DNA from 3 places in the Streptomyces sp. NPDC059080 genome. Region 3 is predicted to be linked to each of the others. Evidence: riboswitches for the same ligand, from Rfam matches in the RefSeq annotation. Region 3 holds a riboswitch; each other region holds the start of a gene.
What was found. A riboswitch is a leader RNA that binds a small molecule or an ion and turns the genes downstream of it on or off. The one in region 3 is predicted to bind cyclic di-AMP.
Positions count from the first base shown of each region.

Region 1: another riboswitch for cyclic di-AMP. It lies ahead of ACFWWQ_RS24070 (NlpC/P60 family protein); the one in region 3 lies ahead of ACFWWQ_RS05260 (M23 family metallopeptidase).
Region 2: another riboswitch for cyclic di-AMP. It lies ahead of ACFWWQ_RS27280 (transglycosylase family protein); the one in region 3 lies ahead of ACFWWQ_RS05260 (M23 family metallopeptidase).

Region 1 is NZ_JBHYGX010000038.1:32,348-43,544, reverse strand. It holds gene ACFWWQ_RS24105 (PspC domain-containing protein) at 1-972, opposite strand, end outside; gene ACFWWQ_RS24100 (serine/threonine-protein kinase) at 1,284-3,149, shown strand; gene ACFWWQ_RS24095 (PspC domain-containing protein) at 3,246-4,526, shown strand; gene ACFWWQ_RS24090 (LuxR C-terminal-related transcriptional regulator) at 4,767-5,543, shown strand; gene ACFWWQ_RS24085 (alpha/beta hydrolase) at 5,817-6,941, shown strand; gene ACFWWQ_RS24080 (GNAT family N-acetyltransferase) at 7,044-7,742, opposite strand; gene ACFWWQ_RS24075 (hypothetical protein) at 7,855-8,208, shown strand; gene ACFWWQ_RS24070 (NlpC/P60 family protein) at 8,349-9,488, opposite strand; cyclic di-AMP (ydaO/yuaA leader) riboswitch at 9,496-9,680, opposite strand; gene pcrA (DNA helicase PcrA) at 9,940-11,197, shown strand, end outside.
Region 2 is NZ_JBHYGX010000054.1:82-6,586, forward strand. It holds partial or broken gene ACFWWQ_RS27270 (cytochrome P450) at 1-518, shown strand, start outside; gene ACFWWQ_RS27275 (transglycosylase family protein) at 750-1,820, shown strand; cyclic di-AMP (ydaO/yuaA leader) riboswitch at 2,040-2,250, shown strand; gene ACFWWQ_RS27280 (transglycosylase family protein) at 2,256-2,930, shown strand; gene eno (phosphopyruvate hydratase) at 3,399-4,688, shown strand; gene ACFWWQ_RS27290 (septum formation initiator family protein) at 4,933-5,388, shown strand; gene ACFWWQ_RS27295 (DUF501 domain-containing protein) at 5,536-6,084, shown strand; gene ACFWWQ_RS27300 (exopolyphosphatase) at 6,081-6,505, shown strand, end outside.
Region 3 is NZ_JBHYGX010000005.1:40,139-51,335, reverse strand. It holds gene ACFWWQ_RS05295 (MMPL family transporter) at 1-878, opposite strand, end outside; gene ACFWWQ_RS05290 (thymidine kinase) at 1,084-1,734, opposite strand; gene ACFWWQ_RS05285 (alkaline phosphatase family protein) at 1,952-3,142, opposite strand; gene ACFWWQ_RS05280 (DUF5998 family protein) at 3,142-3,735, opposite strand; gene ACFWWQ_RS05275 (GNAT family N-acetyltransferase) at 3,855-6,881, opposite strand; gene ACFWWQ_RS05270 (HPr family phosphocarrier protein) at 7,141-7,422, shown strand; gene ACFWWQ_RS05265 (GntR family transcriptional regulator) at 7,718-8,413, opposite strand; gene ACFWWQ_RS05260 (M23 family metallopeptidase) at 8,643-9,419, opposite strand; cyclic di-AMP (ydaO/yuaA leader) riboswitch at 9,433-9,588, opposite strand; gene ACFWWQ_RS05255 (M16 family metallopeptidase) at 9,833-11,197, opposite strand, start outside.

The DNA.
Region 1 (11,197 bases), on a different contig from region 3:
GTTGTCCGGCAACACCGTCGACACCGCGAGGAGCGTCGTCGTCAGCACCATCATGACGACGGTGCCGCCGCCCGTCCGCCCCAGCCAGGCGCTGATCACCAGCCCCAGCCCGAACACCACCAGCGCACACGCCAGGCCCGCCTGCAGTGCATGCGAGAACGGGGCGTGCCGGTTGACGCCGAGCGCCGTGCCGACGCCGCCGAGTGCGGCCAGAAGGAAGACCACGCCACCGACCCGCCGCCCGGCCCGAGGCCGACGCCGCGGCGGCGCGGGCTCACCGGACGGACGGGCCGCCGCGCCGTCGGGGCGGAAACCGGGAGGCCACACGGGGCCGCCGGGCACGCCGTGGCCGCCCTCATAGGTGAGATCGGCGTGCTCCGGGCCCCACAGGTACATCAGCCCGGCCGGTTCCTTGCCGAGCGGCCCCCGCCACCACGGCGGCGTCCGCGGGCCGGGCGGCGCCATGGTCTCCGGCGGCGCGTCGGCGATGACCTGCGCGGTGGCCGCGTCCCGAGAGCCGGGGCCCTCGGCACCGCCGCCGCGGTGCCGACGCGACCAGTACGCGGCACCGGCCACGGCCAGCGTCAGCAGGACGGCGAAGGACATGACGCTGCCCTTGCCCAGCGTCGTGAGGAACAGCCCGCAGCCGACCAGCGCGAACAGCAGTGCCGTCAGCGCCGAGCCCTCGACTCGGCCGGAGAGCAGCCGTCGGCCCTCGTTCTCCTCCTCGCCGTGGAGCGGGATGATGAGCCAGGCGAAGCCGTAGAAGATCAGCCCCAGGCCGCCGGTGACGGAGAGCACGGCGAGGACGATCCGGAAGATCACCGGGTCGAGATCCCACTGCCTGCCCAGGCCACCGCATACACCCGCGACGACCTTGTGCCGTCGGCTGCGGCGCAGCGGCGGGCGCGACGGGGTGGCGCCGTCGGCGCCGGGCGGTGCCGATTCCTCGGCGGGGGCTGCTTCGTTCATGAACCCATGGTGACAAGCGCGACGGAATCCCGGCATCAGTGGAAACCCTGGCAGAACCCTGAGATCGACCCCGAGCAACCCCGATATCACCCGCGGGTTCGCATATCCCCCCGAGATGCGCCGACGCGGCGAACAGACGGTGCACAGGCGCGGCAGGTGGGGCCCGGACCGGCCGGGGCGGAGACTATCGTTGCGCCCTGGATACGTACGGGTTTCCGGAGGGGCGTGCGGTGACGGAGGCGGCGTCGGTGGACGAGGGGCGACTGGTCGCCGGGCGGTATCGCCTGATCGAGCGGATAGGCCGTGGCGGTATGGGCACCGTCTGGCGGGCCCGGGACGAGGTCCTCGCCCGCCAAGTGGCCGTCAAGCGGCTGCACGTCTCGCCCCAGTTGGACGCGGACGAGCTGGCCCTGCGCCACGAGCGGACCACCCGCGAGGCGCAGGCCGCGGCGCGCATCAACCACCCCAATGTGGTCAGCGTCCACGATGTGGTTCTCGACGACGGGCTGCCGTGCATCGTCATGGAGTACGTACCGGCCGGGACGCTCGGCGACCTCATCAAGCGGGCGGCGCGGGAGAACCGTTTCGTGGATCCCCGTGAGGCGGCCCGGATCGGCCGCGGCATGATCGCCGCGCTGCGGGCCGCGCACGCCGCCGGGGTGCTGCACCGGGACGTCAAGCCGGGCAACGTCCTCCTCGGCGACGAGGGCCGCGTCGTCCTGACGGACTTCGGGATCGCCGTCGCCTCCGGTACGTCCACCCTCACCAAGACCGGCGAACTGGTCGGCTCCATCGACTACCTGGCGCCCGAGCGGGTCAAGGGCGGCACCCCGGGGCCCGCGTCCGACCTGTGGGCTCTGGGGGCGACGCTCTATCAGGCGGTCGAGGGGCGGCCCCCGTTCCGTAAGACCACAGCGGTCGAGAGTGCGTACGCCATCGCCGTCGACCCGTTGGAGCCGCCGGCCCACGCCGGGCCGTTGGCGCCACTGATCGAGGCGCTGCTCGCGAAGGAGCCCACCGACCGGCCGTCGGCCGAGGTCGTCGAGCAGGCGCTGCGCTCCGCCGAGGCGGAGGTGGACACGGCACTGATCGGCTGGCCGACGCTGGCCCTGGGCACCGTGGGGCGCGGCGGTTCCGACACGGCGAGCGGCTCCGAGGGCCTGACCAGGCCGGTCGTGCCGTCGGACACCGCGGGCGGCAGGCGGTCCACCACGGGGAACGGCGGTACGGGCACCACCACCGGGACCGCCGGAAGGACGGCCGGTACCGGGGCGATCACCGACCCTCGGATAGCGGCCTCCCTTGGTAGCGCCACCACGACCGGCGCGGCCACGGACACCGATACCGCGAGCACGTCCGCCACCGGCCAGGTCACGGGACAGGCGGCGAACACCCGCGGCCTCGTCGGCGTCGACGCGGAAGCCCAACGGGTCGCCGAGGCGGACACCGGCTCCATGGGCGGCGCGCTCCTGCCGTCCGCCACCGGGGCGGCCGTGTCGGGCGCCGAGGACACGGGGCAGATCGCGGTGTCCCCGCCGCCCCGTAAGCGACGCGGCCGGGTCGTCCTCTGGTGCGCCCTCGGGGTGCTGGCGGCCGGGGGCGGCGCGGGCGGCGCCTGGTACGCGCTCCACGGGGGCGATGGCAACACGGCGCAACCGGCGAAGAGCAGCAGCCCCGAGCAGCCCTCCGTATCCCAGCACCCCATCGGGCCGCCCCCGCCCACCCCGGACGGCATGCACCGCGTCGAGGAGCAGCAGCTCGGGGTCTCCTATCCGGTGCCGGACGGCTGGACGCGGCAGGTGAAGGACGGGGGCCGGCAGATCGTCTACATCTCCCAGGCGTCGCTCGCCCAACTGACGATCAGCGTGCTGGACTTCTCGTCCGGAGACCAGGTGGCGCACTTCAAGCAGGTCGAGGGGGACCTGCAGAAGCAGTACCCGAGCTACTCGCGCAAGCGGCTGCAGGACACGATGTACCAGAACGACCCGGCCGCCATCTGGGAGTTCACCTTCGAGGGCCGGGTGCGGGAGTACCGCGGCATCGACCTCGGATTCGGCCGCGAGGGGGAGAAGGAGTACGCGATCTACGTCTCCGCGCCGAGCGCCGACTGGGCCACGTACCGCGACGTCTTCTCCAAGGTGAAGGACGGCTTCCGCAAGCGCGAGGACGCGAGCTGACGGTCAGGCAGGCCCGCGCCGGGACCCGCAAATCTCAGGGACCGCATCAGGGTCCACCCTGATGTCCCCCGACCCGCCGCGTGTGACGATCTGTGCATGACCACAGCCCCGCCCCGCGGCGGATCGCACCACGCGTCCGCGCAGGAATTCGCCGAGCCACCCGTGCGCAAGCTCTACCGCAGCGCCGACGGGCGGCTGCTCGGCGGCGTCGCGCGCGGACTGGCGGGACATCTGGGGCTCCCCGTCTCCTGGGTCCGGGTCGTTTTCGTCGCTCTGTTCCTCGCCGAAGGCATGGGCGCGCTGCTCTACGCGGCGTTCTGGTTCTTCGTCCCGCTCGGCGTCGGCGGGGTGGAGGACCGCCGGACCACGGCTGACGGCGCCCGCCGCGGCGGGGCCCGCAGACCCGATACGGGCCAGGTCATCGCGTTGATCGCGCTGCTGGCCGGGTCCGCGTTCGTCGCCTCCCGGTTCCAGCTGGGCATCGGCAGCGGCTATCTGTGGCCGGTGCTGCTGATAGCCGCGGGCGTCGCCCTCGTCTGGCGGCAGGCCGACAACGCGCGCCGCGCGCAGTGGCTGGAGCTGGGCCGCCGTAAGGGGGTCCTCCCGATGCTGCGCGGCGCAGCCGGGGTCGCGCTCGTCGGAGTCGGTGTGACCGGCATCGTCGTGCTCCAGGGCTCGGTGGGCCACCTCGGCTCGGTGCTCCAGGCCGCGCTCGCCGTCGTCGTCGGCATCGCCCTGCTCGCCGGTCCCTACCTCGTCCGCCTGATACAGGACCTCTCCGAGGAGCGGCTGATGCGCATCCGCGCCCAGGAACGGGCCGAGGTCGCCGCCCACGTCCACGACTCCGTGCTGCACACCCTCACCCTCATCCAGCGCAGCGCCGACGACTCCCGCGAGGTCGCCCGGCTCGCCCGCTCCCAGGAGCGGGAGCTGCGGGCCTGGCTGTACCGGCCCGAGGGCCGCACCAAGGAGGAGGACGAGGAGCCCGCCACCCTCGCCGACGCGGTGCGTACGGCGGCGGCCGAGGTCGAGGACCACCACGGCGTACCGATCGAGGTCGTGGTCGTCGGCGACTGCCCGTTGGACGAGGCGCTGGGCGCGCAGATGAAGGCCGCCCGCGAGGCGATGGTCAACGCCGCGAAGTACGGCGGCGAGGGCGGGCCGGTGCAGGTCTTCGCCGAGGTGGAGGGCCGCACGGTCTTCGTCTCCGTACGCGACCGGGGGCCGGGCTTCGACCTGGACGCCGTCCCCGACGACCGGATGGGCGTCCGCGAGTCCATCATCGGCCGGATGGAACGCAACGGCGGCACCGCCCGGCTGCGGTCCGTGCCCGGCGGCGGCACCGAGGTCGAGCTGGAGATGGAGCGCACCGAATGACCACGCCCGCATCAGCCGCCACCCCCATGACCCTCCTTACGGCCACCCGCACGGCCGGCCCTACGACCACCCCTACGACCACCCCCACGACCACCGCCGCGCCCGCCGGGCGCCGCATACGCCGCGGCGGTGACACGGCGCGCCGCACCGCGCGATGATGACGACGCAGACCACGAGGGACGGACGGAAGAAATGAACAGCGACGGCGCACAGCAGGGCCTGAGCAGCGACGACGCTCCCCTGAGCACACCGGTCGGCACCGGCACACCGGCACTCGCCGGCACCGCGGAACCCGACGGGCCCGCGACCCTGGGACCGGCGGGCGACGGCCCGGCCGGTGGCGAGGCGGCCGGGGAGCGCACCGTACGGGTGGTGCTCGTCGACGACCACCGGATGTTCCGTACCGGGGTTCAGGCGGAGATCGGGGTGACGGAGCGGACCGGCGTCGAGGTGGTTGGCGAGGCGGCCGACGTCGACCAGGCGATCACGGTCATCACCGCCACCCGCCCCGAGGTCGTCCTCCTGGACGTCCATCTGCCCGGTGGCGGCGGCGTGGAGGTGCTGCGCCGCAGCGCGCCGCAGATGGCCGACCCGGAGCGGCCGGTCCGCTTCCTGGCACTGTCGGTCTCCGATGCGGCCGAGGACGTCATCGGCGTCATCCGGGGCGGCGCGCGCGGTTACGTCACCAAGACGATCACCGGGAAGGACCTGGTCGACGCGATCTTCCGAGTGGCCGACGGCGACGCGGTGTTCTCGCCCCGGCTGGCCGGGTTCGTCCTCGACGCGTTCGCCTCGACGGATGCCCCGCCGGTGGACGAGGACATGGACCGCCTCACCCAGCGGGAGCGCGAGGTACTGCGGCTGATCGCCCGCGGCTATGCGTACAAGGAGATCGCCAAACAGCTCTTCATCTCCGTCAAGACCGTGGAGTCGCATGTCTCAGCGGTGCTGCGCAAGCTCCAGCTCTCCAACCGCCACGAGCTGACCCGCTGGGCCGCCGCCCGCCGCCTGGTGTGACACGCGGCCGGGGCCGGCGTACCACCGGAGGGAGCCGGGGCCTCAGGTGCACCACTTGAGGGCTCCCGGCTCACCGCCGGAGAGGCCCCCGTCACGCCCGGTGACCCATCCAGCAAAAGCCCGGTGATCCATCCAGCAAAAGGAGGAAAGAAGCCCGCGAAGAGGGGCAACCAGGACGTCGTGTAACGCCATCTAAAGGCGAGGAGAGGCTCGCTGCCGTCGGCGCGGCCACCACCCCGTTGATCATGTACACGTCCTGGAAGCGAGATCCCGATGAGCCTGACGGGCACGCCCTTCTTCCTCACCTCGCTCCTGTTGCTGGTCGTCGCGATCGTCCTGCCACTGGCGCTCTGGAGCCGGATAGCCGGGCCGCGTCTGGTGCGCGGCGCGCTCCGTCTGGTCATGCTGCTGTTCGCCCAGGCCACCGCCATCACCATGGTCTTCGTGCTGGTCAACAACGCCAACAACCTCTACGACACCTGGGACGACCTCCTCGGCACCGGTAGCCACATCGAGGCGGCCCGTGACCTCGGTCCCGACGGGCTGGGCGGTCGGCAGATCTCCGACGAACCCCGCCGGGCCCAGCCGTTCCGCCCCGCCGACGACCCGGTGGTCGGCCCGGGCGTGCAGGTCACGGACCTCCAGGGCCGTATCTCCGGCGTCAGCGGTGAGGTGTACGTCTGGCTGCCGCCGCAGTACCACGACCCGGCGTATCGCACCAAGAAGTTCCCGGTGGTCGAGCTGCTGCCCGGCTACCCCGGCTCGGCCAAGTCCTGGTTCGGCACGCTGGCGGCCGGCCGCCAGCTCCAGCCGCTGATGGAGCGCGGGGAGATCGAGCCGTTCATCCTGGTCGCGCCGCGCACCAACATCTACCAAGGCGCCGACACGGGATGCGTCAACATCCCCGGCAAGGTCAACGCCGACAGCTGGCTGACCGTCGACGTACGCCAGATGATCACCGAAACCTTCCGGGCCGGGGACCGCCCCGACTCCTGGGCGCTGGCCGGGTACTCCGCCGGGGCGCACTGCGCGACCAGGCTCGCCTTGGCCCACCCCGACCGGTACCGCGCGGCGGTCGGCATGTCCGGGTACAACGACCCGGCGGGCGAGGCCACCTCGCTCGCCGGTAGGGACCCGAAGCTGCGGATCGAGAGCAACCCGCTGCACCAGCTGCGGGAGGCCAACCTGGCCGGCCGCCCGCCGCACACCGCGCTCTACCTCTCCGGCGCGTCCGGCGACGGCTACGAGGCCGGTCTCGGACTGCGGCGGCAGGCCCGGCGGCCGACCACGGTGACCGTCCAGCGGATCGGCGCGGACGCCGGTGGCCACACGAGCGCGGTGTGGCGCGCACAGGTCCCCGAGATCTTCCGGTGGCTGGGGCGGGAGATCAAGGGCTGACGGCCGGGGGGCCGACGCGCCCGCCACGGGGGCCGCCCCGAGGGCCGCCGGGCCCCGGCCCACGCGACATCGGCCTCGCCCGCGTCACCCTTCTCACCCCACTCACCCCTTCCGCACCACCGCCGTAACCGGAGAACGTAGGTGCCAGCCCAGGGCCGTGTACAGCTCCCGGCCGGGCGGGCTGGCGACGAGCACGCCCTCGGTGGCGCCCCGTCGGACGGCGTGGGCGGTGAGCGCCGCCATCACCAGGCGGCCCAGGCCCCGGCGGCGGTGTTCCGGCTCCGTTCCGATCATGTCGTGGACGGCGGACACCGGGGTGCCGTCCACGCCGCCGGTGAGCGCGGTCCGGCCGCTCGCGGCGGGCCGGTCGGCCGTCCCTGTGGCCCATACCCGTACGTCCATGATCCCGTCGCACTCCTCGGTGCCGAGGCGGTAGCCGGACGGTGGCGCGGCGGCCGGGGGATCCGGCGGCAGTGTGGCCGTCATGAGGTACTGCGGTTCGTCGTACTGCCAGGCGGCGGTGAGCAGCGGTGCGACCTCCGCGCGGGGCGCGCAGATTTTGAGCCAGATGTCCGGCGTCGTCACCGTACGGGCCAGTGCGCGCAGCACCGCGGGGTCGGCGGCGGGGAGGACGTACCGCGCGGCGTGCCGCGGATGGCCGACCTCGATGCGGAAGCCGCCCGGGACCACCCGCGGCGCCGGCGTCGCACGGGCCCGCGCCCACCCCCGCGCCCAGACACCGGCGACCCGCGCGAGACCGGCCGGGTCACACCCCCGGCAGGCCCCCTCAGCACGATCCATGCGCCGCACCCTAGAGCCGCCCCCACCCCGCGGACAGGCCGCAGACCGGCCATGAACGCCCACCACCGGGCCCCCGGAAGGAGGTAGGGGGGAGACCGTTACGATCCGCACTATGGACGTAGTAATCAATATCTTCGTCGGCTTGCACATCATCGGTATCGCCTCCCTGCTGGGGGGCTTTCTCACGCAGATGAAGGCGATGAGCGCGGGCACCGCCCGGTTCGTGCCCGCGATGCTGCACGGTGCGCTGACGATGCTGGTCACCGGCATCGCGCTGGTCGGCCTGAACCAGGCCCAGGGCAGCCCGGTCGACAACATCAAGATCGGCATCAAGCTGGCCGTCCTGGTCGTCATCCTGGGTCTGGTCTACGTCAAGCGGGACGAGGAGAGCATCGCCAAGCCGCTGTTCGGCACGGTCGGCCTGCTCACCATGGTCAACATCTTCATCGCGGTGCTCTGGACCTGAGCCCGACCGGGGCGCGCGGCAATGTCCCCCGCGCCCCCGGCACACCCCGCGTACGCCTCCGGCCCGGCCCCTCACCAAGGGGGCCGGGCCGGAGCCGTGTCCCGGGAGGCCACGCGGTGTGACGGTCTCCCGGAGGGGCGTCACGCCGGGCGGACACTCCCGTAGATCGGCATGTAGTAGATCGACTCGATGCGCACGCTGGCGCCCGGCTTCGGGGCGTGGATCATCTTGCCGTCGCCGATGTACATCCCGACGTGGCTGATGTCGTTGTAGAAGAACACCAGGTCACCGGGGGCGAGATCCGTGGTGGCGACGCGCTGGCCGACCTTCACCTGGTCCCACGTCGTGCGCGGCAGGCTCACCCCGGCCGCCTTCCACGCGGCCTGCGTCAGCCCGGAGCAGTCGTAGGAGTTGGGGCCGGTGGCGCCCCAGACGTACGGCTTGCCCATCTGGGCGCGGGCGAACGCGAGCGCCTTCTCGGCCTTCGTACGGTACGAACCGTCGGCCGGTCCGCCGCCCTGGCCGGGGTCGGCCGTACCGGGGGAGCCGGTGTCCGTCCCGCCACCGGGCTGCTCGTGCTGCTTCTGAGCCTCCTCCTCGGCCTTGCGCCGGGCCTCTTCCTCCTTCTTGCGCTCCAGCGCCGCCAGGCGCGCCTTCTCCGCGGCGGTCAGCTCGGAGAGCAGCTGCCGGGCCTCGGTCAGCTTGCCCTGGACCGTCCGCTTGGAGTCGGCCAGCGCGGTCTGCGACTCCTGGAGGCGCTCCAGGCTGCGGGAAGCCTCGGCCCGCTGGTGGGCGGCGGCGGCCTGCTGCTCCTGGTAGGCGTCGACGGCCTGTTGCTGCCGCCCGGTCAGCCGCTCCATCAGGTGGCTGCGGTCGGCGAACTGCTGCGGGTCCTTGGAGAACATCAGCTGCGCCGTCGGGTTCATACCGCCGCCGCGGTACTGCGCGGCGGCGAAGGTGCCCAGCTCCCGGCGGGCCTCGTTGAGCTTCCCGGTGCGGCGCGCCGCGGCGTCCTGGAGGTCGCTGACCTCCGCCCGCCGCTCGTCGACGTGCTCCTTGACGCCGTTGTACTTCTGGGTCGCGACCTCCGCCTGGCGGTAGAGGGTGTCGACCTTCTTCTTGACCTCTTCGACGGTCGGCTTCGGGGAGCGGGGGGACGCCTCGGCCGACTGTGACAGCAGGGTGACCGTGGCGAGGGCCGCGGTCGTCAGACCGGCGGCCGTCCGGCGGCTGCCGGGCGAGGTGAGGACGCGGGTACGCGGCTTGCGGTGCGACGGCAAGGCCGACGACTCCTTCCGTGGACCGCCTACCGGGTTAGCTGTCGGGTTCGGGCGGTGTCGCAGACGGAAGGCTGGCCCTACGGTCCGTACGTCCGCGCGCGGCGGCCGTACCGACCGATTCACCCCGGTGGTGCTGGTGGGTCCCCGGCTCCGGGTGCCGTGGGGCAGGGCCGGACTCGGCGGAGGCGGCCCGTGCGGACGCTGTCGTCCGCGGGATGCGGGCAGCCCGAGCGTGAACCTAGCCAACTCGTGTGGCTCCTGTGAAGGCAGATGTTCGAATTGCCCGAAACCTTCTGTGACCTGTGTGCATGAGGTGACGTTCGCGTGGGCAGGGCGGGGCTTCTGCGTCGAATGCCGGATTCACGGGCGGCGAGGGCGGAACGCCCTTCTTTCCGGCACTTCCGCGACTCCGGGGCCGACTGTCAGTGGGGCGGCCTAGACTCGGTGGGCGATGAGCAGCCTCTTTGACGACAACTTCCTGGCGGACCTCGCCTCCAAGGACGAGGAGCCCCCGCCGCCTCCCGAGGACGAGCACGGCCCGGCCCCGGAGGAGGTCCCGCACGACCTCTTCAGCGGCAGGTTCGACGCCCCCGTGCCCCGGGACGCGCACTACCGCGACGGCGCCGCCCGCCCCGCCGTCGACCCGGCCACACTCCTGGAGGGGCTGAACGACGCCCAGAAGGCCGCCGTGGCGCACTCCGGCGGCCCGCTGCTGATCGTCGCCGGAGCCGGTTCCGGCAAGACCCGTGTGCTCACCCACCGCATCGCGCATCTGCTCGCCGCCCGTGGCGTCCACCCCGGCCAGATTCTCGCGATCACCTTCACCAACAAGGCCGCCGGGGAGATGAAGGAGCGCGTCGAGGAGCTGGTCGGCCCCCGGGCCCACGCCATGTGGGTCTCCACCTTCCACAGCGCCTGCGTCCGCATCCTGCGCCGCGAGTCCAAGCACCTCGGCTTCACCTCGTCGTTCTCGATCTACGACGCCGCCGACTCCAAGCGCCTGATGGCCCTGGTCTGCCGCGATCTGGATCTCGACCCCAAGCGGTTCCCGCCCAAGTCCTTCAGCGCCAAGGTCTCCCACCTCAAGAACGAGCTCATCGACGAGGAGACCTTCGCCGGACAGGCCGCCGACGGTTTCGAGAAGACCCTTGCCCAGGCGTACGCGCTCTACCAGGCGCGGCTGCGCGAGGCCAACGCCCTGGACTTCGACGACATCATCATGACGACCGTCAACCTCCTCCAGGCGTTCCCGGACGTCGCGGCCCACTACCGCCGCCGCTTCCGCCACGTCATGGTCGACGAGTACCAGGACACCAACCACGCGCAGTACACCCTCGTCCGCGAGCTGGTCGGCCCGGCCGAGTTCGCCGCCGAGCTGTGCGTCGTCGGCGACGCCGACCAGTCGATCTACGCCTTCCGCGGCGCCACGATCCGCAACATCCTCCAGTTCGAGGAGGACTACCCGGACGCCACGACGATCCTCCTGGAGCAGAACTACCGCTCCACCCAGACGATCCTCTCCGCCGCCAACGCCGTCATCGAGCGCAACGAGAACCGCCGCCCCAAGAACCTCTGGACCGAAGCCGGCGAGGGCCCCCGCATCACCGGGTACGTCGCCGACACCGAGCACGACGAGGCCCAGTTCGTCGCCGAGGAGATCGACCGCCTCACCGACTCCGGGGACGCCCGCGCCTCGGACGTCGCGATCT
Region 2 (6,505 bases), on a different contig from region 3:
TCGGTTTCGAGACCACCGTCAACCTCATCGGCAACGGCACCTACGCCCTGCTCCGCACCCCGGACCAGCGCGAACTCCTCCAGAAGTCACTGGCGGGCGGTGACACCGACGTCCTGGCCACCGGCATCGAGGAACTGCTGCGCTACGACGGCCCGGTCGAGCTGGCCACCTGGCGGTTCGCGACCGAGGAGCTGACGCTCGGCGGCGAGCGGATAGCCGAGGGCGATCCGGTCCTGGTGGTGCTCGCCGCCGCCGACCGCGACCCCGCACGCTTCGACGCCCCGGACACCCTCGACCTGCGCCGCACCGACAACCCGCACCTCGGCTACGGCCACGGCATCCACTACTGCCTCGGCGCGCCCCTCGCCCGCCTCGAAGGGCAGACCGCCCTCGCCACCCTCCTGACCCGCCTGCCCGACATCCGGCTTGCGGCGGAACCTGATGCATTGCGGTGGCGCGGCGGGCTCATCATGCGCGGTCTGCGCACCCTCCCCGTGGCGTTCACCCCGGCCCCCTGACGACACGCCGTCCACCGGCGCGGACGGCCGCCCACGGCCCGGAAGTTGACGCTCCATCAGTCACGTGACCTACGCGTGATCTCCGCTACACCGGCTTGTGACGCCCCGTGAGCCCGGCTACCTTGCCACCGGACAAGCGCTCCACTGCCCGGTGGACGGCCGTACCGGATCCCGGCGGCCGGGCCGGGTCGTCGGGGCGGACAACTCAACCGCCGCTCGAAAGGCAATCGCATGCGCACCGGCAACGGCAGGCACCGTCGCCCCCGCCAGGCACCGGCCCTCTTTGTCACGGCGGGTGTGACCGGCGCGGGCCTCGCCCTGCCCCTCCTCGGCGCGGGCGCCGCCCACGCCGCCGACGCCACCACCTGGGACCGCGTCGCCCAGTGCGAGTCCGGCGGCATCTGGTCCAGCGCCTCCGGCAACGGCTTCTACGGCGGGCTCCAGCTCACCCTCGACATGTGGCGCGACCACGGCGGGCTGGAGTACGCGGCCCGCCCCGACCTGGCCAGCCGCGCCCAGCAGATAGCCGTGGCCCAGGCGATCCTCGCCGACCGCGGCCCGGACGCCTGGCCGCGCTGCGCGGCCGGCGCCGGACTCACCAAGGGCGGCAGAACCCCCGACGTCGACCCCGGCGGCACCGTCACCACCCCGCCCGCCGCCGCGGACGGCGGCGACACTGGCACGGACACTGGCGCGGGCACGGACACCGGCACGGGCACGGACACCGGCACGGGCACGGACACCGGTACGGGCACGGACACCGGTACGGGCGCGGACACCGGTCAGGACGGAACCCCGACCCCCGACGACCCGGACCAGGACACCGCCGACCCGTCCGCCCCGAAGGGTCAGCCGGACCCGTCCGGCGCCCCCGCCCCGTCCGCCTCGCCCGGCACGCCCGGCACCACCGACTCCCCGGAGGCGCCCGAAGGCTCGGGGAGGCCCGGCAGGCCCGGCCCGTCGGGCGACCCGTCCGGCCACGCCTCCACCCCGTCCGGGCCCTCGCACCCGTCCCGTACGACGCCCCCGGCGGACGGGGACGGCTCCGGGCGCCACCGCGGCGGCAGTGACGCCGACGGGGACGGCGAACGCGCCCCGGGGCGGCACGCCTCGCGGGGCGGCGAGCGGACGGACCCGGGCGAGGGCGCGTACACCGTGCGCCCCGGTGACAACCTGTCAGCCATCGTCGAGGCGCGTGAGCTGCCGGGCGGCTGGCCCGCGCTGTACGAGCGCAACGAGGACGTCATCGGCGACGACCCGGACCTCATCCGCCCAGGCCAACTCCTCGATCTGGGCCACTGATCGAGGGAGATGAACTGCTTTGCCCCTTTTGGCGAAAGTGAGACATGGCTCTCGTTGACATCCGTGGCGTCGCGACCTGCCCTTCGCCTCCACACCATGTCCTACCTGCGGAAATATGCGCCCTCTGCGGTCGTTGGCGGTCAACTGTGCCCAGAAAGTGGGGTTTGAACGACGCGGGGGGTTCTGTTTACGGTCGGCATCGCTCGCCAAAGCGGGCCCTTCGTTCACACGCCGAATCCTGCCGGTGGGCGAAGGTGGTCGACGCGCAAGCGCCGAAGGCAGGAGCGGGGGACCCAAGGTAAGTGCCGGTCCCGCCCGTGAAAGCGGGTCAACCGGCTTGGGGTGAAGCCGTGTGTGAGGAACACACGGCCGGGCAATCCACACCGCCCGAACCCGACAGCTCACCTCGTAGGCGTCGGTGAGGAAAACGAAAACATGCTGATGAACAAGGCCAAGCACCGTCGCCCCTCCAAGGCCGTCCGCGTCGCCACCCTCGCCGGTGTCGCCGGTGCCGCCGTGGCCGTCCCGCTGATGGGCGCCACCTCCGCCTCCGCCGCCTCGGTCTCCACCTGGGACTCCGTCGCCCAGTGCGAGTCCGGCGGCAACTGGTCGATCAACACCGGCAACGGCTACTACGGCGGCCTGCAGTTCTCCCTGTCCAGCTGGGCGGCGGCCGGCGGCAAGCAGTTCGCCCCGCGCGCCGACCTGGCCACCAAGGCCCAGCAGATCCAGGCCGCCGAGAAGCTCCTCGCCATCCAGGGCCCGGGCGCCTGGTCCTGCGCCGGTGCCGGCAACCTCACCGCCGGCGGCCCGTCCCCCGACCTGAACACGGGCTCCACCACCAAGGCCGCCCCGCAGCAGCAGGCGTCGCAGCAGCGGGCCGCGCAGCCCAAGGCCGCCCCGCAGCGGCAGGCCCCGCAGCAGCACACCACCCCGGCGCCCCAGCACCACGCCATGGGCCACGGCAACTACACCGTGAAGTCCGGCGACACCCTGGCCAAGATCGCCAAGGCGCACGGCAAGAACTGGAAGTCGGTCTACGCGGACAACAAGTCCGTCATCGGCTCCAACCCGAACCTCATCTTCCCGGGCCAGAAGCTCCACGTCTGATCCCCGCGCGGGGCCCGCCCACCGCCCCGCACCCCGGGCTCCCCGCCCCTCCCGGTCCACCGCGCCCATGCGTACGGCGGCACGTGCGGCACACCGGACCGGGAGGCGGCGCCGCCCGCCCGGACCCCGCGGGCCACGGCCCCGCCCGGGAGCCCCCGCTCACCCGCGGACCTTCCCCACGGGATGCCCCGCCCGGCGCGCACGTCCCCGGGGCGGCACCGGCTCACCGCCGATGCCGCCCTCCGCGCGCCGAGGCGGGGTTTCGCCGTTCCGTACCCTGGTGCCGGACACAGCGTCGTGCCCGCCCCTTATCAGCCGCTTTTCCGTTCCGCGGCCTTCGTTGCCGAATGTCCGGCACCCGGCGTCCGAGGCACCTTTCGGCCCGCTGCGCGGGCCGGGAGCGAGTGGAAGTCCCGGGGGCCGTTAGGCTCGTGCCGCAGAACTCCAGACACCCATGAAGGAGACAACGTGCCGTCCATCGACGTCGTCGTAGCCCGCGAAATTCTCGACTCGCGAGGTAATCCCACGGTCGAGGTCGAGGTCGGCCTCGACGACGGCTCCACCGGCCGGGCCGCCGTCCCGTCCGGTGCCTCCACCGGCGCCTTCGAGGCCGTCGAACTGCGCGACGGGGACCCCAACCGCTACCAGGGCAAGGGCGTCGAGAAGGCCGTCCTCGCCGTCATCGAGCAGATCGGCCCGGAGCTGGTCGGCTACGACGCCACCGAGCAGCGCCTCATCGACCAGGCCATGTTCGACCTGGACGCCACTGACAACAAGGGCTCGCTGGGCGCCAACGCCATCCTCGGCGTCTCCCTCGCCGTCGCGCACGCCGCCTCCGAGGCCAGCGACCTGCCGCTGTTCCGCTACCTCGGCGGCCCGAACGCGCACGTCCTGCCCGTCCCGATGATGAACATCCTGAACGGCGGGTCGCACGCCGACTCCAACGTCGACATCCAGGAATTCATGATCGCCCCGATCGGCGCGGAGTCCTTCTCCGAGGCGCTGCGCTGGGGCGCCGAGGTCTACCACACCCTCAAGAAGGTCCTGAAGAGCAAGGGCCTGGCCACCGGCCTTGGCGACGAGGGCGGCTTCGCCCCCAACCTCGGCTCCAACCGTGAGGCCCTCGACCTCATCCTGGAGGCCATCAAGGAGGCCGGTTACGCCCCCGGCCAGGACATCGCGCTCGCCCTGGACGTCGCCGCCTCCGAGTTCTACAAGGACGGCACGTACCAGTTCGAGGGCAAGGACCGCTCCGCCGCCGAGATGACGGAGTACTACGAGGAGCTGGTCGCGGCCTACCCGCTGGTCTCCATCGAGGACCCGCTGTTCGAGGACGACTGGGCCGGCTGGAAGGTCATCACCGACAAGCTCGGCGCCAAGGTCCAGCTCGTCGGCGACGACCTCTTCGTCACCAACCCCGAGCGCCTGGCCCGCGGCATCGAGGAGGGCTCCGCCAACGCCCTTCTGGTGAAGGTCAACCAGATCGGTTCGCTCACCGAGACGCTGGACGCCGTCGAGCTGGCCCAGCGCAACGGCTTCAAGTGCATGATGTCGCACCGCTCCGGCGAGACCGAGGACGTCACCATCGCCGACCTGGCCGTCGCCACCAACTGCGGCCAGATCAAGACCGGCGCCCCGGCCCGCTCCGAGCGCGTCGCCAAGTACAACCAGCTGCTGCGCATCGAGGAGATCCTGGACGACGCGGCGGTCTACGCCGGCCGTTCGGCCTTCCCGCGGTTTCGCTCTGCGAACCAGTAAGCACAGCGCTCTGCGAACCAGTAAGCACAGCGCTCTGCGAACCAGTAAGCACAGCAAGGGCTGATTTCCCCCGGCGAGGGTGCGCCCCGCTCCGCCCGGCCGTGGGCGGGCCACCCGCCGTCACGGCCTGCGTTCGTCCCCGGCGACGGTCCCGTACCGTTGCCGGGGACGGCTGCGCTTCCGAACGGCCCCGCCCGGCGGGAGCGTACGAACTCCATGACAGTCGGCCAACAGGGGAGGCGACGTGTCCGCGGACCGGTTCTCGACCGCGACCCGGCTCAAGGCGCTCGGCGAACAGGCGGTGGCCCGCGTCCAGCGCGTCCGGCGCCCCCGCCGCAACCGCCTCACCGGACGGGCCGCCCTGCTGGCCCTCGTCATGTGCTCCCTCGTCGTGGCCCTGGCCTACCCGATACGGCAGTACGTCTCGCAGCGCTCCGACATCGCCGACCAGCGCCGCAAGGCCCAGGAGGCGGCCGAGGCGCTGGACCGGCTGCGCGACGAGAAGTCCCGCTGGCGCGATCCCGCCCACGTCGAGCAGCAGGCCCGGCTGCATCTGCACTTCGTCCGCCCCGGCGAGACGGGTTATATCGTCCAGGACGGATCGCGCGCCGACGACGGTGCTCGGCGCGACGGCGCGGGAGCGGCCGGAAGCCCCTGGTACGAGAACCTCTGGGCCGACGTCGACACGGCCGACCGGTGACGCGCCGCACCCCGGTCCGGCTGCCCGGCACCGCCTGATCCGACCTGCCCGACCCGCGGGCGGCGACGCGACGGCACCCTCCGCGTCCGCCCGTCCGCGGCCGAAAGCTCACCGAAGATCCCACCGAAGATCCCACCGAAAGCGCACATGGACACGCCTCCGCCCCAGACCGAGCCCACCGAGCCCACCGCCGCGGACATCGCCGCCTTCAAGGGGCAGCTGGGCCGCCCGCCGCGTGGCCTGCGGGCCATCGCCCACCGCTGCCCCTGCGGCCAGCCGGATGTCGTCGAGACGGCCCCGCGCCTGGAGGACGGCACGCCGTTCCCGACGCTGTACTACCTGACGTGCCCGCGCGCGGCCTCCGCCATCGGCACGCTGGAGGCCAACGGCGTGATGAAGGAGATGACCGAGCGGCTGGCGACCGACCCCGAGCTGGCCGCCGCCTACCGCGCCGCCCACGAGGACTACATCCGCCGCCGCGACGCCATCGAGGTCCTCCAGGGCTTCCCCAGCGCCGGTGGCATGCCGGACCGCGTCAAGTGCCTGCACGTCCTCGTCGGCCACTCCCTCGCGACCGGTCCCGGCGTCAACCCACTGGGCGACGAGGCGCTCGCGATGCTGCCCGAGTGGTGGCGCAAGGGCCCGTGCGTCACGCCCTGCCAGGACACCGCCGCCGCCGAAGGAGACGCCGAATGACCCGGGTCGCCGCCGTCGACTGCGGTACCAACTCCATCCGCCTGCTGGTCGCCGACGTCGACCCGGCCACCGGTGAGCTGACGGAGCTGGACCGCCGGATGCAGATCGTCCGCCTCGGCCAGGGCGTGGACCGCACCGGGCGGCTCGCGCCCGAGGCGCTGGAGCGGACCTTCGCCGCCTGCCGTGAGTACGCCGCGGTCATCGCGGAGCTGGGCGCGGAGCGCACCCGGTTCGTGGCGACGTCCGCCTCCCGCGACGCCGAGAACCGCGACGACTTCGTCCGCGGCGTGGTGGACATCCTCGGCGTCGAGCCCGAGGTCATCACCGGCGACCAGGAGGCGGAGTTCTCCTTCACCGGCGCCACCCGCGAGCTGACCGGCATGGAGGCTGCAGGTGCGGAGCGCCTTCCCGGGAAGGGTGG
Region 3 (11,197 bases):
GCGAGGCCGGAGACCGCGATGGCCCGGCCCGAGGTCGCGGCGGCGATCCCCACCAGCACCTCGGGGCCGACCCGGCCATCGGCGTGAGCCCGTTCCTCCCGTTCCCGCTTGAGGTAGAAGAGCGTGTAGTCGACGCCGACCGCCATGCCGATCAGCAGGATGAGGCTGTTTCCGACGCCCGCGTCGGGCAGCAGATGCGAGACCAGCTGGCACAGGCCCATGGCGGCGCCGATGGAGGAGACCGCCAGCAGCAGCGGCACGCCGACCATGATCAGCGAGCCGAAGGCGACGAGCAGGGTGATCAGGGTGATCGGGAAGGTGATCTTTTCCGAGGTGGCGAGGTCGTCGTCGCGCGAGGTGTCCAGGCCCTTGCCGACCGAGGCGTCACCGGTCTCCTCGACGCGCAGGCCCGGGTGGCCGCGCTGCACCTCGGCGGTCTGCTTCAGCAGCGGGTCGAGGTGCTGCTGAGCCTCCAGCCGGGGGCCCTTGAGGGTCACCTCGACCATCAGCATCCGGCGATTCTCCGCACGCACCGGGCCGGCGACGCGGAGGACCTCGGGTAACGGCTTCATCCGGGTGACGACGTCCTGTGCGGCGCTCCGAGCCGCCGCGCCTACGGGGTCACCGGACCTGTTGGTGATCATGATGCGCTCGGCCGCCTTGTGCTGGAGGTTGCCCTCCGCCGCGAGGGCCTCGGCGCGGCCCGCCTCGCCCACCCAGTAGTCCCTGTCGCCCGCCTCGTCCGTACCGACCAGGCTTCCGAGCGCGAGACACAGGGCGACGAAGACGAACCAGCCGATGACGGCACGCGCCGGGTGCAAGGCACTCCAGCTCGCCACCCGCACGGTAAGTGGCTGTTTGAGTGGCTGTTTTTTCACCGAACCCAGCTCCTTCACGGCACTGCCCCCCGGCTCGACGGACAACGCTCACTCACGTCCATCAGATGTAAGTCGGAAGTTACACATGAAGCATGGGGCGGTCAATCCGGAATGCGTAACGGCATCCGGGCGCGGCGGAACGGGGGTGCCGTCGGCGACGGCCGCACGAGGGCCCGCAGAATCGGCAGGGACCCAGCGGGAAAGATCAGGCAGGGTCGACCGGCAGGACGTCCGGAGAGAGGACGTCCGCGCGGGCGGTGGCGCTGGTCACCCGGCGCTGGTGGTGTCGGCGGCACAGCACCTCGTAGCCGACGTCGCCCTCGTGCTGGTCCACGTCGCCGACGACGACCTGCTCGCCCTCGACGACCATCTCGCCGCCCACTGTGCGGGCGTTGTGGGTGGCGCGCGCACCGCACCAGCACATCGCCTCGACCTGCAGGGCCTCGATCCGGTCCGCCAGCTCGATCAGCCGCTGGGAGCCGGGGAAGAGCCTGGTGCGGAAGTCGGTGGTGATACCGAACGCGAAGACGTCCAGCCCCAGGTCGTCGACGACGCGCGCGAGCTGGTCGATCTGCTCGGGGTGGAGGAACTGCGCCTCGTCCACGATCACGTAATCGACCTTGCCGCCCTTCGACATCTCACCGATGAGATGGGCGTAGAGATCCATGTCCGGGGCCGCCTCGACGGCGTCCGTCACCAGGCCGAGCCGCGAGGAGAGCTTGCCCGCGCCCGCCCGGTCGTCGCGAGTGAAGATCACGCCCTGCAGGCCGCGCGCCGAGCGGTTGTGGCCCATCTGGAGCGCCAGGGTGCTCTTCCCGCAGTCCATGGTGCCGGAGAAAAAGACCAGTTCGGACATCAGGAGAGGGGGCCTTTCGGACGGTCGGGTGCGGTGGACGGCGTGCCGGACCGGGGCGCCGCGTCGGTCCGCCGGGCGCGCCCGGAAGGGACACCGGCTACGGGACGCCGGAACGCGAGCCCCTCGGGATCGTGACGGCGTGGCGGAACGGGGCGGGTCAGGTACGGGCTTCGCGGGTCAGGCGCGGGCTTCGCGGGTCAGGCGCGGGCTTCGCGGGTCAGGCGCGGACTTCCAGCAGCGGAACGAGCTGCTCCACGGGGGTCATCGACCCGTGCATGCCGACCATCTTCGACTCGCCGGGCTCGCGTTCGCTCGCGATGATCACCATGTCGGCGTGGGCGGCGGCGACGACGTCACCGATGCGGCCGCGCACCCGGTCGTCGATGTGTGGCCCGAACCAGCCCGCCGCGATGGCCTCGTCGCGGCTCGCCACCCACATCTGCTCGCCGACGACCTCCCGCCACACGGCGAGGACGTCGTCCGCCGCTCCCGGGTGGGCGTAGACATGACGGGCGCGGCCCTCGCCGCCCAACAGACGGACCCCGGCACGCAGTTCCCAGTCCTCGTCGAAGTCGATGCGCGACTCCGGGTCGAAGGGGATGTCGATCATGCCGTGGTCGGCGGTGATGTACAGGGCGCTGCGCGGCGGGAGTTGTTCGGCGAGCCGCTGCGCGAGCCGGTCGACGTACATCAGCTGACCGCGCCAGGCATCGGAGTCCACGCCGTAGCGGTGGCCGTTGCCGTCGACCTCCGCGTAGTACGTGTAGACCAGCGAGCGGTCGCCCGCGGCGAGTTGCGCGGCGGCGAGGTCCATGCGTTCCTCGCCGCTGAGGCGGCCGTGGAAGGTGCCGCCGCTCAGCGCGATCTTGGTGAGCGGGGTCTGCGCGAAGTGAGGCGCGGAGACCTGGCAGGTGTGCACACCCGCGGCGTCGGCCAGCTGGAACACCGTCGGATGCGGCTGCCAGGCGTACGGGTCGGTCCACGGCTGCCAGCGCAGCTGGTTCATCAGCGCGCCGGAGGACGGGTCCTCGCAGGTGTAGCCGGGCAGGCCGTGGGCGCCCGGGGGCAGGCCGGTGCCGACGGAGGCGAGGGAGGTGGCGGTGGTGGAGGGGAAACCGGCGGTGAGCGGGCGGCCGGTGCCGTTGCAGGAGGTGTCCAGGAGGGACGTCAGGAACGGCGCCTCATCCGGGTGGGCGCGCAGCAGCTCCCAGCCGAGGCCGTCGATGAGGAAGACGCAGGCCCGGTCGGCGGGGGCCAACTCCATCGACGTCGGCGGGCCGGACACACCCTGACCTGCGACGACGGCGGGCAGCAGATCGGCGAGCGAGCCGGTGCCGTACCGGGGCAGCGGGGCGGTCAGCGGGTCGAGCGGCTCGGGCTCCGGCCAGGCGGGGGCGGTGTACCCCATCAGCGGGCGCTCGTGGTGGCCGCGGTGGCCTCGGAGAGCGCCTGCGCGAAGGTGAGCGTCTCGCGGACGGAGTCGGGCCCGTCACCGGCCTCGCTGACGCGCAGCGAGAGATCGTCGGCGGTGGAGGAGCCGGTGTAGCCGTGATCCGCCTCGCAGTTGGGGTCGCCGCAGGTGGCGGGCTCCAGATCGAGGCGGGCGACGGCGCCCCAGCCGATGGTGAGCACGACCTCGCGGGGCAACTGGCCCGGGGTGTACGACTCCGGGTTGGCCACCACGCGGCTGAGCACCACCGAGGAGATCCGCCCGAGCTTCACGGACTCGGTGGAGGTCGTGGCGTACGGGGACGGGGAGGTGGCGTCGGCGGCCTGCTCGTCGGTGTGGCTGACGATGAAGCGGGTGTCGGTGAGGACGAGGACGGTCACATGGCGGCGGACCTCGTTGGCGTCGAAGGTCGTCTCCTGGTGCACCAGGTACGCCGCGACCGGCTCACCGCCGACGGCGGCCTGCACCGCCTCGGCCACGAGGGCCGGGTAGTAGCCGCTGCGCTCGATCGCCGCGCGCAGCCCCTGGGTCGTCGTACCGGTCTTAGCCATGTCCTCCATCTTACGGGCCCACAGGGGGGCGGCAGGACGCCTGGGACAAGCCGGTCCGCGGGGGCTGGTACGGCGGACACACGGGGCGGGGCCCGGCTCCCGCCGCGCCGCGCGGGGGGTCAGTAGACGGGCAGGCGGCGGGGGCCGAGGTCGGTGGTGGCGGGCGGGCGGGCGAGGCGGACGGATGCCCCGAGGACCGACAGACCGCGCGGGGCGACGACGACCGGTTCCAGGTCGACGCCCACCACCTCGGGGTGGTCGTCGACGAGCCGGGACACCCGCAGCAGCACCTCGGCCAGTGCGGCGGTGTCGACGGGCTGGGAGCCGCGCCAGCCGAAGAGGAGGGGGGCGGCGCGGATCGACCGGATCTGGGCGTCGACATCGCGGTCGGTCGCGGGGATGAGGCGGTGCGCGATGTCGCCCAGCAGCTGGGAGGGGGCGCCCGCCAGGCCGAACGAGAGGACGGCACCGGCCGCCGGGTCGATGGCGGCGCGGACCACCGTGTCGACGCCGCGCGGCACCATCTTCTGCACGACGGGCGCAAGCTCCTCCGGGGTGCCGAGGGAGGCGGTCAGTTCGCCGTAGGTGCGGCGCAGGTCCTCCTCGTCGGCTATGTCCAGGCGGATGCCGCCGAGGTCGCTGCGGTGGCGCAGGTGGGGCGCGGTGGTTTTGAGGGCGACGGGGTAGCCGAGGCGGGCGGCGGCGCGGACGGCGGCGTCCGGGCCGGGGGCGGGCAGCGACGGCTGGGTGGGGATGCCGTAGCGGGCGAGCAGGGCGGCGGCATCCTCGGCGGGCAGCGGAACGGAGCGGCCGGCGGGCGGGTCGAGGTGGTCGAGCAGCCGCGCGATGTCGGCACCGGCCGCGGCCTCCTGGATGTCGTCGTACGCGGGGACCCGGCCCGGCTCGGCGACCTCCCGGCGCCAGGCGGCGTACCGCACGGCCTCGGCGAGGGCCCGGACGGCGCGCTCGGCGGCGGGGTAGGCGGGGAGCGGGGTGCGGGCGAGCGGGTAGGGCGCGGTGGGCGAGGTGGGGGCCACGGGAACGTCGTCTGCGGCGAGGGTCTCGGGTCCGGCCGAGGCGGCGGGCGCTGCGGCTCCGGCGCCGGAGGCTTCCGGTCCGGCCTGGGCGGCGGGCTCCGCGGGGCCGGTGGCCGGAGCATCTGGGTCTGCAGCTCGGGCGGCGGGGCCGGTGGCCGGGACGCCGAGGCCCGCGCTCGGGGCATTATCGGGTGCCCTCGGGACAACGTCCTTGGGCACCCCCGGGCCGGCCGGAGCCGCAAGCGCCGTAGCGAGCGCATCCATGGCCAGATGCACGACGGCCACTGGCTTGGCCGGGCCCGCGGCGGCCGCCGAGCGCAGTGCCGCGGCCAGTTCCTCGCCCTCCCCCGGGGCGGTCGCGTTGCCCTCCCCCACCCAGGGGATCGCGGTGACCACGACGGCGTCGCAGCCCTCGCGTGCCAGTTCCTCGGCGAGGGCGGTGTGGAAGTCGTGCGGGGTCGCGGCGGAGGGCAGCACCCGGGGGCGCCGCGGGCGCAGACCCTCGGTCAGGCACGCGTCGTAGGCGAGGAGGGAGAGCGCCTCGGAGTTGCCGAGGACGGCGACGCGGGCGCCCGCGGGGAGCGGCTGGGAGGCGAGCAGCAGCCCGGCGTCGAGGAGTTCGGTGACGGTGTCGACGCGGATGACACCGGCCTGCCGCATCAGGGCGGCGACGGTGCTGTCCGGGATGCGGACGGTGGGGACCGTGTGCCCCAGGGGCGCGGTGCCGTGGTGGCGGGCGCCCTTGGCGACGACGACCGGTTTGACGGCGGCGGTGCGGCGGGCGAGGCGGGTGAACTTGCGGGGGTTGCCGATGGATTCGAGGTAGAGGATCGCGACGTCGGTGTCCGGGTCGTCGTACCAGTACTGGAGCAGGTCGTTCCCGGAGGCGTCGGCGCGGTTTCCGGCGGAGACGAAGGTGGAGACCCCGGCGGGCGAGCCGTCCCCGGGGCCGCGCTCGTGCAAGCCGCTGAGCAGGGCGATGCCGATCGCGCCGGACTGGGTGAACAGCCCGATGCGGCCGGTGGCGGGCATCACCGGCGCGAAGGAGGCGTTCAGCCGGACGCCGGGGGCGGTGTTGATCAGGCCGAAGGCGTTCGGGCCGATCAGGCGCATGCCGTAGGAGCGGGTGCGGCGCAGCAGGGCGCGCTGGCGTTCGCGCCCCTCGGTTCCGGCCTCGGCGTACCCGGAGGAGAGGACCAGGACGCCCTGGACGCCGTGTTCCCCGCAGTCGTCGATCACCTCGGGGACGTGGTCGGCCGGGACGGCAATGACCGCGAGGTCGACCGGGCCGTCGATCTCCCGCAGGGAGCGGACGGCGGGGACACCCTCGGGGTCGAGGCGGTCGGTCCCCTCGGGGAAGGCGCGGTTGACGGCGTGGACGCGGCCGGTGAAGCCGGAGTCGAGGACATGGCGCAGGGCGGTGCGGCCGACGCCGCCGGGCGTGCGGCCGGTGCCGATGACGGCGACCGAGCCGGGGGCGAGGAGCCGCTGCATGGAGCGGGCCTCGGCGCGCTGCTCGCGGCCGCGCATCACGGCCATGGACTGCTCGGTCGGTTCGAGGTCGAATTCCAGCCGGACGACGCCGTCCTCGAAGGTGCGCTGCTGGGTGTACCCGGCGTCCGTGAACACCTTGATCATCTTGGAGTTGGCGGGGAGGACCTCGGCGGCGAACCGGCGGATGCCGCGCTCCCGTGCGACGGCGGCGATGTGCTCCAGCAGCGCGGAGGCGACGCCGCGGCCCTGGTGGGCGTCCTGCACCAGGAAGGCGACCTCCGCCTGGTCGTCCCCCGGGTCCGTGGCCGGCAGACCCCGGTCGTTGATCCGGTCGTAGCGGACGGTGGCGATGAACTCGCCGCCCACGGTGGCGGCGAGGCCGACCCGGTCGACGTAGTCGTGGTGGGTGAAGCGGTGCACGTCGCGGTCGGAGAGGCGGGGATAGGGCGCGAAGAAGCGGTAGTACTTCGATTCGTCCGAAACCTGTTCGTAGAAGGAGACCAGGCGCTCGGCGTCGTCCGGGGTGATCGGGCGGATCCGGGCGGTGCCGCCGTCGCGCAGCACCACATCGGCTTCCCAGTGGCTCGGGTACGCGCGATCCGGCGGCTGCTGCATGCGGACAGCGTACGGCCGGGCACCGACAACCGGCTCGTGCGCGCGGGCGGGGCCGGGCGCCGGGCCGGCGGCGGGCGTCCTGGCGGCAGTCGTCGGGCGGCACCCGCGGACCGGTCCGGACGTGGTGCGGACGAGGTGCGGACGAGGTACGGACAAGGTGCGGACGAGGGTGCGGAACACCGGAGGTGGGGCTTCCGGAGCACCCGCGACCGCGCGAGAGACTGGTCTAGATAACTGTGACGACTTGAAGGGCAACACCATGGCTGAGCGCCGCGTCAATGTCGGTTGGGCCGAGGGGCTGCACGCCCGTCCTGCCTCGATCTTCGTCCGTGCGGCCACCGCCGCCGGCGTTCCCGTGACGATCGCCAAGGCCGACGGCGCCCCCGTGAACGCGGCCTCGATGCTCGCGGTGCTGAGCCTGGGCGCCCAGGGTGGCGAGGAGATCGTGCTCGCCTCGGACGCCGAGGGCGCGGAGGCCGCACTGGAGCGCCTGGCGAAGCTGGTCACCGAGGGCCTCGACGAGCTGCCGGAGACCGTCTGAACCGGGACGCCGCCACCTCCCCGCAGCCGGGGAAAGGCCCCACCGTCACGGCCGGAAACGGTCACCGCGGCGGGGCCTTTCGCGTTCCGGGCAACGGAACGGCCACCGCTCCCCGGGGCGGCACCTGTCCCCCGCTCGCAATTCGCCGCAGCCCCGGCGGGCACCGCACGACCGAATACATGAATACGCATCTACGCGGTTGCGGCAATTCCCGGATGGCGCGTTTTCCGGCACCCGTTTCCGCAATTCCCCGAACAGATCCCGCCACCCGCCGGTCGCCCCGTATACCGCGCCCCTATGAAGAACGCACCCGCCCGCTGCTGACGGGACGTTGCGGATGGCGCACCGCGGCCGGCTGACGGTGCCGCGGGCGGTACGCCGGGAGCGACCGCGCGACATGCGACGCCATCAGGGCGCGCGCCGCCTCTGCGTCGCCCCGGGCCACCGCGTCCAGCACCGCACCATGGTCGTCCCAGGTCTCCACATACCGCGCCGGAAGCTCGACGACGTACATCCACTCGATCTTCCGCCGCACCTGGGTCAGCAGCGCGGTCAGCCCCGGATTTCCCGCCGCCCGCGCCAGCGTCTCGTGGAACCAGCCGTCCAACCGGGGCAGATCGCCCGGACAGCCGCGGCGGGCGCGCTCCCTGCCGAGCCGCACCACGCCCCGTAAGACCTTCAGATGCGCGTCGGTGCGGCGGACCGCCGCACGGGCGGCGCCCATCGGCTCCAGGAGCGCGCGCAGGTCCAGGAGGTCGGCCGCCTCCTGGACGGTGGGCGCCGCGACGCAGGCGCCCGCGTGCCGTCGCGCGGTGACGAACCCCTCGGACTGCAGGGTCCGCAACGCCTCACGGACCGGCACCCGGGAGACGCCGTAACGGGTGGCCAGAATGTCCTCGACGAGCCGGCTGCCGGGGATCAGCACGCCGGAAACGATGTCGTCGCGAATCGCCGCGGAGATGCGCTGCACGGAAATCTGGCCTTGCGTCATCGTGGGCGCCTCCACCGTCCTCCCCGGAAAACGCCGGTGTACGGCGCCTTTTCGGCGACTCTATTCGACGGTGGTGGCGCCTTTACCGCCTTCACGCATTCATGGAGATCTTTTGGTGAGAGCCTTCCCTGACCGCCGGGAAATCCAGCCATCCGCTGTACAGCACCGGACGCACCGGAGCCCCGGGCGCCCGGTGAGGGCGGGCCGGGGCTCCGGGAGGCGAGATGGATCAGACGTTGACGCCGTGCGACCGCAGGTAGGAGATCGGGTCGATGTCCGAGCCGTAGTCCGGACCGGTCCGGGCCTCGAAGTGCAGGTGCGGGCCGGTGACGTTGCCGGTCGCGCCGGACAGGCCGATCTGCTCATGGGGCATCACCTGCTGGCCGACCGAGACACCGATCTGCGACAGGTGGCCGTACTGGGTGTACGTGCCGTCGTTCATCTTGATGACGATGTTGTTGCCGTACGCGCCGCCCCACCCCGCCTCGACGACGGTGCCCGCGCCGACGGCGTGCACGGTGGTGCCGGGGTCGGCGTGGAAGTCGATGCCGGTGTGCGTACCGGAGGACCACAGTCCGCTGGACGCCTGGTAGGCGGTGGAGACGTACGAGCCGGAAATCGGGGCGACGAAGGCGTTGAGGCGCTTGCGCTCCTCCTCGCGGGCGGCGCGGACCTCGGCCTCGTGCCGCTTGTCGGCCGCCGCCTTGGCGGCCCGGGCCTGCTTCTCCGCCTCGGCCTCGGCCTTCGCCTTGGCCTCGGCGGTCTCGGCGACGGCCTGCTGCGCATCGGCCTGGGCCTGGACGCGCTCGGCGAGTTCGTCACCGAGGACGACGGCCCGCTGCAGGCCCGTGTCGTGCGCGGCGCCGGACGTGGCGGCCATCGCGGGAGAGGACACGGAGACGACGACGCCGGAGGCGGCGAGACCGGCGATGCCGGCGATGTTGCGGGTCGTCCGGGCGCTGCGGCTCGGACGGCGGTGCTTCCCGGTGGCACGGGTGAACGCCATGTGCTGGCTGGTTCCTTTCCTTCCCTCTCGCCTACCGGGTTAGCTGACGGGTTCGGAGCAGGAAGGTCTCCTACGGGTCCCTCCGGAGAGGCGCCCGATTCACCCCAGGGACGTGTGGGTCCCCGGCTCCCCTGGCTCGCGCCGTACGGGGACTCGGCGATGGCTGTCCGATGCCGCGGTTGCGGCGTGCAGCTGGCGGACAGCGCGCATGAAGCTAATCGTGACAACTTTCAATCGGCAAACAGAAACGCCATATTGTGCGTCACGCCACACCGGCGCGACGGAACCAGCGGCCAGCAAATCCGGACATAAAGGGGATCCCGAGGGTGGCCTTCCGCCCTCGGGATCCCCTTTTGTTCCACTGTGCCGGGCCGCCGTGACGACCCGGCCGGGGCCACCGCTCCTCCGGCTCGTCAGCCCCTGACGACCGTCACCTCGCCGATGCCCAGCGCCCGGACCGGCTCGGCGATCTGCGCCGCATCACCGACCAGCACCGTCACCAGCCGGTCCGCCGGGAACGCGCTGACCACGGCGGCGGTCGCCTCGACCGTACCGGTCTCGGCCAGCCGCGCGTACAGCTGCGCCTGGTAGTCGTCCGGCAGATGCTGCTCCACCTGGTCGGCGAGGGTGCCCGCTACCGCCGCCGCCGTCTCGTACTTCAGCGGCGCGACGCCGACGAGGTTCTGCACGGCGACGTCCCGCTCGGCGTCCGTCAGCCCCTCCGCCGCGAGGGTACGCAGCACCTTCCACAGGTCGTCGAGGGCCGGACCGGTGGACTCGGTGTCGACCGAGCCGCTGATCGCCAGCATCGAGGCGCCGGTGGAGCCCCCGGGCGCGTCCGGCGCCGACGAACGCAGCACCTGCCCGAAGGCCCGCACCCCGTAGGTGTAGCCCTTCTCCTCACGCAGCACCCGGTCCAGACGCGACGTCAGGGTGCCGCCCAGGCAGTACGTGCCGAGGACCTGCGCAGGCCACTGGCGGTCGTGGCGGTCGGCGCCGATCCGCCCGATGAGCAGCTGCGTCTGCACCGCTCCGGGGCGATCGACGATCACGACGCGGCCGGTGTCGTCCGCGGTGATCGGCGCGACGGCGACCGGCTCGGCGGCGGACCCCTGCCAGGCGCCCAGCGTGTCGGCGAGCGCCGCGTCCACGTCAATGCCGGTGAAGTCACCGACGATCACGACGGTGGCCGCCGCGGGCCTCAGATGCGCCGCGTAGAACGCCCGGACGGCCGCCGCGTCGATGCGGCCGACGGTCTCCTCGGTGCCCTGCCGGGGCCGCGACATCCTGGACGACGCGGGGAACAGCTCCTTGGACAGCGCCATCGCGGCGCGGCGCCCCGGGTTGGCCAGCTCGTGCGGGATCTCGTCGAGACGGTTACGCACCAGGCGCTCCACCTCGCCCTCGGGGAAGGCCGGGGCGCGCAGCGCGTCGGCGAGCAGCCCCAGGGCGCGCGACAGCCGGGAGGCCGGGACCTCCAGGGAGACCCGCACCCCGGGGTGGTCGGCGTGCGCGTCCAACGTGGCGCCGCAGCGCTCCAGTTCGGCGGCGAATTCCTCGGCGTCGTGCCGGTCGGTGCCCTCCGACAGCGCCCGCGCCATGATCGTGGCGACACCGTCCAGGCGCTCCGGCTCGGACTCCAGCGGCGCGACGATGTCGACCTCGACGGCGACGACCTGCTGGCCGGGGCGGTGGCTGCGCAGCACCGTCAGGCCGTTGGGCAGCGCACCGCGCTCGGGCGCCGGGAAGGCCCACGGCTTGGGCGCCCCGCCCCGGGG